DNA from 2 places in the Streptomyces sp. bgisy027 genome. Region 1 is predicted to be linked to the other one. Evidence: riboswitches for the same ligand, from Rfam matches in the RefSeq annotation. Region 1 holds a riboswitch; the other holds the start of a gene.
The links. A riboswitch is a leader RNA that binds a small molecule or an ion and turns the genes downstream of it on or off. The one in region 1 is predicted to bind S-adenosylmethionine.
Positions count from the first base shown of each region.

Region 2: another riboswitch for S-adenosylmethionine. It lies ahead of thrC (threonine synthase); the one in region 1 lies ahead of AC3ETA_RS43770 (aminotransferase class V-fold PLP-dependent enzyme).

Region 1 is NZ_JBYIVZ010000074.1:36,167-39,366, reverse strand. It holds gene trpD (anthranilate phosphoribosyltransferase) at 1-944, shown strand, start outside; SAM riboswitch class IV at 1,017-1,133, shown strand; gene AC3ETA_RS43770 (aminotransferase class V-fold PLP-dependent enzyme) at 1,263-2,645, shown strand; gene AC3ETA_RS43765 (small secreted hydrophilic protein) at 2,981-3,200, opposite strand, start outside.
Region 2 is NZ_JBYIVZ010000017.1:97,567-100,766, reverse strand. It holds gene AC3ETA_RS19350 (alpha,alpha-trehalose-phosphate synthase (UDP-forming)) at 1-279, opposite strand, end outside; gene AC3ETA_RS19345 (glucosyl-3-phosphoglycerate synthase) at 375-1,319, opposite strand; SAM riboswitch class I at 1,467-1,636, shown strand; gene thrC (threonine synthase) at 1,655-2,941, shown strand; gene AC3ETA_RS19335 (ubiquitin-like small modifier protein 1) at 3,053-3,200, shown strand, end outside.

The DNA of each region.
Region 1 (3,200 bases):
TCATGCGCGGCGAGGCGACGGACGCGCAGATCGCCGGGTTCGTGGTGGCGCTGCGGGCCAAGGGCGAGACGGTGCAGGAGATCACCGGACTGGTCCGGACGATGTACGAGCACGCGAACGTGATCGAGGTGCCGGGGCCGACCGTCGACATCGTCGGCACGGGCGGCGACGGCGCGAAGACCGTCAACATCTCCACGATGTCGGCGATCGTCATCGCGGGCACCGGCGCGAAGGTCGTCAAGCACGGCAACCGGGCCGCGTCGTCGGCGTCGGGCGCCTCGGACGTGCTGGAGAAGCTCGGCGTCAATCTGGAGCTGCCCGTCAACCGGGTGGCACAGGTCGCCGAGCAGGCCGGGATCACCTTCTGCTTCGCGGTGAAGTTCCACCCGTCGCTGCGCCATGTGGCCGCGGCGCGCGGGCAGTTGGGCATCCGGACGACCTTCAACGTGCTCGGTCCGCTGACCAATCCCGCCAAGGTGCGGGCCCAGGCGGTCGGCGTCGCCGATCCGCGCATGGCGCCGATCGTCGCGGGCGTCTTCGCCGAACGCGGCAACTCCTCGCTGGTGTTCCGCGGCGACGACGGCCTCGACGAGCTGACGACCACCGCCACCTCGCGGGTGTGGGTGGTACGCGACGGCAAGGTGACCGAGGAGGCCTTCGACCCGCGCGACGTCGGCATCGAACTCGTGCCCGTGGAGGCGCTGCGCGGCGCCGACGCGTCCTACAACGCCGAGGTCGCCCGGCGCCTGCTGGACGGCGAGACGGGGCCGGTGCGGGACGCCGTACTGCTGAACTCGGCGGCGGCGCTGGTGGCGCTGGAGCCCGGCGACGGGCCGCTGACGGAGCAGATCCGGGCCGGTATGGCGAAGGCGGCGGAGTCCATCGACTCGGGGTCCGCGAAGCGGACGCTGGAGCGGTGGGTCGCCGCGAGCAACGCCCAGTGAGTGCGTGACGTCGTCCCGCGATCCGGACACGGGTTGCGGGACGACGATCATCTCGCGTACGTTCCTGTACCAGGTCATGAGTGACAGTCATGAGGCCCCGGCCGACTGTCCGGCAACCCTCCGTCCGTGGCGGGGTGCCCCGGGTGAAGACCAGGCCGTAGGCAGCGAGGTCTACGGCAAGCGCGGGCCCCTCTCGAAACCAGGGGTCCTGGTCGTTCGAGGGAGTCTTCCGTGAGCAAGCGAATGCGATAGGGCCGCCGAGCCCCGCCTCCGCGCACCCACCTTCACTTTCTTCTTTGCTCTCACGGGAGTTCCGTCATGTCTGTCTCCACCGCTGCCTCCGTCCAGACCCTTTGTTCCCCGCTGCCCGTTCTGGGACGGGATGTCACCGTCCCGCTCGTCACCGGCGGCGAAGTCACCTACGCCGCGCTGGACTACGCCGCCAGCGCCCCCGCCCTGCAGCGCGTCTGGGACGACGTGGCCGCCTACGCGCCGTACTACGGCAGCGTCCACCGCGGGGCCGGCTACCTCTCCCAGCTCTCCACCGACCTGTTCGAGAACGCCCGCCGGACGGTCGGCGAGTTCCTCGACTGCCGCGACGACGACCAGGTCGTCTTCACCCGGTCCACCACCGACTCGCTGAACCTCCTCGCCGCCGCCCTCCCCGCCGACTGCCAGGTCTTCGTCTTCGAGACCGAGCACCACGCCTCCCTGCTGCCCTGGCGCGACGCCCGCGTCACCTACCTCAACGCCCCGCGCACCCACCGCGAGGCCGTCGAGAACCTGGAGCGCGCCCTCGCCGACCGCGCCGTGTCGATCGACGGGGGCCACGGCCCGGCCCTGGTCTGCGTCACCGGCGCCTCGAACGTCACCGGCGAGCTGTGGCCGGTGCGCGAGCTCGCCGCCGCCGCGCACGCCCACGGCGCCCGGATCGTCCTGGACGCCGCCCAGCTGGCCCCGCACCACGCGGTCAGCGTCCGTGACCTGGACGTCGACTGGATCGCCTTCTCCGGCCACAAGCTGTACGCCCCCTTCGGCTCCGGTGTCCTGGCCGGCCGCTCCGACTGGCTGCGCGCGGCGGAGCCGTACCTCGCGGGCGGTGGCGCCAGCCGCAAGGTGTCCCGGCGTGAGGACGGCGGGGTCGACGTCGAGTGGCACGACAGCGCCGCCCGGCACGAGGCGGGCTCCCCGAACGTCATCGGCGCCTACTCCATCGCCTCCGCCTGCAAGGCGCTCACCGAGGCCGGTTTCGACGAGCTCGTCGCCCGTGAGCAGTACCTGATCGAGAAGGTGCGGGCCGGCCTCGCGGAGGTGCCCGAGGTCCGGGTCCTCTCCCTCTTCGGCGACGACGCCGCCCGCGTCGGCGTGCTCTCCTTCGTCGTCGCGGGCTGGAACAGCTCCCACTTCGCCGCCGCCCTCTCCGCCGAGTACGGCATCGGCGTCCGGGACGGCCTGTTCTGCGCCCACCCGCTGGTCCGCACCCTGCTCGGCAGCGACCCGCAGGCCCAGGGCGAGTGCGGCGCCCCGGAGGCGGCACCCGGCGAGAAGTCCCTCAACGCCATCCGCGTCAGCTTCGGTGCCGGTACGCCGGACGAGCACGTCGAGCGGTTCGTGAACGCCGTGAAGGAGCTCGTGACCAACGGCGCGAAGTGGAACTACCGCACCGAGGACGGCCGTTGCGTGCCGGACACCTCCGCGTGAGCCGGTAGCCGGACGCCCGGCGGGATCATGGGGGCGACGCCGGAGACGGCGAGCAGGATGCGGAACTCCTCGATCACCGCGGCCTGTTGGCGCACGGGGTGGAACGCCACGAAGAACGCGGCCTCCGTCTCGCCGCCCGCCCGCGCGACGGCGACCTTCGCCCAGCGGATCTCGCCGGAGAGCCGGTCGAGCGTGCCCCGGACCCGTGTGGAGGCCGCCGGCGCCCGGAGCCGGGGCGTGTCAGCCGCGTCCCGCAGGGGCGCGGGGAACTGTGCGGCCAGCCACCACGAACCCGCGGTCGACCGACGACCCGGCGCCGCTGCCCGGCGGAGCGCTCAGCGGTCTTCACCGAGGTCTTCGTCGGAGGCGTCGTCACCGTCGTCACTCGCGGGGCTGTCGGTCACCGGCGGCCGGGAGACGACCTCGTCGCTCGGCGTCGGCGTGGGGGAGCCGCTGTCCGGCTCCACCCTGGGCGGCACCTCGGGCGCCCTCGGCTGGTAGGTGAGGGCGAAGCTGGTCGCGGCGACGGCGAGCGGGATCGCCACGACGGCGGTG
Region 2 (3,200 bases), on a different contig from region 1:
CCGCCGCCCGCCACCACCCTTCTGCGGAGGGGCCTCCGGCCCCGCACCTGCGATTCCGCGCCGCACCGCCTCTCGGTCGCCGTCGGACAGCGCCGAGCACACCCACAGGGCGCCCGCGTCCGGCCCGATCGCCGACAGCCCGGAGACGACTCCGCCGCCCCCGCGCCTGGAGTGCAGCGAGCCGTCGTCCCGCACCTCGTACGAGACCGGGCCGCGGTTCGACGCGACGAGGACCTTGGCAGCACCGTGCGCACCCGGCGCATCCTGCGTGGAAGCCATAAGCCTCAACCTAGCCCGCCCCGGAAACGCTCAAACGTGCGGTTCCGCTCGCTGGAGGGCTCTGGTCCGCCCTGTATACGGCCGGTTTCCGGCGTTTACGCGACCTTCCGCTTCGCGTACTCGGCGATCTCCACCATCGGCGGCCGTTCCTCGGTGTCCACGGAGTACGTACGCGGCTCGAAACCGTCCTCGCCGCGCTCGAACTGGGTCAGCGACGGCCGCACCAGATGCCCGCGGGCCAGCCGCAGCTGCGCCGTGCGGTAGATCGCGGCGGACATCCGGCCGAGCGCCTGCCCGTCCTGGTGCCGGTGCTTGCGCACCCCCACGTCCACCTGGGCCAGCGCGTCCAGCCCCACCAGGTGCAGCGCGTCGACCAGCATGCCCAGCTCGACGCCGTACCCGACCGGGAACGGGAGCTGTTCCAGCAGGCTGCGGCGGGCCGCGTACTCGCCGCCGAGCGGCTGCACGAAGCCGGCGAGCTGCGGCCAGTGCATGTTGAGCAGCGGGCGTGCCATCAGCTCGGTGACCCGGCCGCCCTGCCCGGCCGCACCCCCCAGCGGACGGTCGTACATCGCCTTGACCAGGTCCACGCCGGGGTCGGTGAGCAGCGGGCCGACGATCCCGGAGACGAAGTCGGAGGAGAACTCCTTCAGGTCGGCGTCGATGAAGCAGACGATGTCGCCGCTCGTCACGAGCAGGGAGCGCCACAGGACCTCGCCCTTGCCGGGCACGGTGGGGACGCGCGGCAGGATGTCGTCGCGGTGCACCACCCGGGCGCCCGCCGCGGCGGCCACCTCGGAGGTGCGGTCGGTGGAGCCGGAGTCGACGACCACGATCTCGTCGACCAGCGGGACCTGCCGGACGAGGTCATGGGCGATGATCGAGACGATCTCGCCGACCGTCTCCTCCTCGTTGAGCGCGGGCAGCACGACGGACACCGACTGGCCCGTGCGCTGTTTGGCGGCCAGGATGTGATGCAGCGGGCGGTCGGCAACGGACCAGGAGCGGCTGCTCAGCCAGCGCTCTGCTTCTTCCAGCACGGTCGGCGGCTCCTCACTGTCGGGAGGTCTGTGATCCATCTCGCGGATCGGACGGCTATCTCAACTGTCCTGGCGTTCGGTTACAGTCTTGAACAACGCGGATGACCATCGCATGTCCGAGGTCGGCCGTCGTCCACAACCGAATACCGCTCATCCAGAGGGGCAGAGGGATACGGCCCGATGAAGCCCCGGCAACCCTCCAGTCGGTTCTCGTAGATCAGCGTCGATCGTCACGGCTGATCGTCTCCGCGAGGCTCCCGGCTAGGGAAGGTGCCAAATCCGTCTCACGGCGAGATGCGTCGTGAGGAAGATGAGGAGAAAGGGCCTCGCCTCACATGGCTGCGCAGACTGTTGCAAGCACCACCGAATCCACCGTAGACCTCGGCCCCGCCGCGGCGCTCTCCTGCCGCGAGTGCGGTCACCGGGTACCGCTCGGCCCGGTCTTCGCGTGCGAGGAGTGTTTCGGCCCGCTGGAGATCGCCTACGACTTCTCGGCCCACGACGCCGAGGAGCTCCGCAAGCGGATCGAAGCGGGCCCCGCGAACATCTGGCGCTACGCGCCACTGTTGCCCGTCCCGGCCGACGTCGCCGACAAGCCGAACCTCAACCCCGGCTGGACCAAGCTCGTCAAGGCCGACCACCTGGCGAACGAACTCGGCGTCGACGCCGGCAAGCTGTTCGTCAAGGACGACTCCGGCAACCCGACGCACTCCTTCAAGGACCGCGTCGTCGCCCAGGCCCTGGAGGCCGCCCGCGCCTTCGGTTTCACCACGCTCTCCTGCTCCTCCACCGGCAACCTGGCCGGCGCGGTGGGTGCCGCGGCCGCCCGTGCCGGCTTCCGCTCGTGCGTGTTCATCCCGCACGACCTGGAGCAGGGCAAGGTCGTCATGGCCGCGATCTACGGCGGCGAGCTCGTCGGCATCGAGGGCAACTACGACGACGTGAACCGTTTCTGCTCCGAGCTGATCGGCGACCCGGCCGGCGAGGGCTGGGGCTTCGTCAACGTCAACCTGCGGCCCTACTACGCCGAGGGCTCCAAGACCCTGGCGTACGAGATCTGCGAGCAGCTCGGCTGGCGGCTCCCGGACCAGTTGGTCGTCCCGATCGCGTCCGGCTCGCAGCTCACGAAGATCGACAAGGGGCTCCAGGAGCTGATCAGGCTCGGGCTCGTCGAGGACAAGCCGTACAAGATCTTCGGTGCGCAGGCCGAGGGCTGCTCGCCGGTGTCGACCGCGTTCAAGGCCGGCCACGACGTGGTCCGTCCGCAGAAGCCGAACACCATCGCCAAGTCGCTGGCCATCGGCAACCCGGCCGACGGGCCGTACGTCCTCGACATCGCGCGCCGCACCGGCGGGTTCGTGGAGGATGTGACGGACGAGCAGGTCGTCGAGGCGATCAAGATCCTCGCCCGGACCGAGGGCATCTTCGCGGAGACCGCCGGCGGTGTGACCGTGGGCGTGACGAAGAAGCTGATCGAGAACGGCGTCCTCGACCCCACCAGGACCACCGTCGTGCTGAACACCGGCGACGGCCTCAAGACGCTGGACGCGGTGGCCGGCACGGGGCTCACTGCGACAATCCGCCCCAACCTGGACTCGTTCCGCGAGGCCGGCCTCGCCTAGTCGTTTTTCGTCCGCGGGCCGGTGGGGGCTGGTCGCGCCCACGCGGCGGCAGCCGCAGATCGAACACGGCCCCGCGCCCCTGGGCCCGTACACCTGACCGGAGGTTTCATCGTGAGCGTCAACGTCCGCATCCCGACCATCCTGCGCACCTACACCGGCGGGCAGGCCGAGGTCGCCGCCGAAGGTGCCACCCTCGGCGAGGTCATCGCCGACCTGGAGAAGAACCACACCGGGATCGCCGCCCGGGTGCTCGACGACC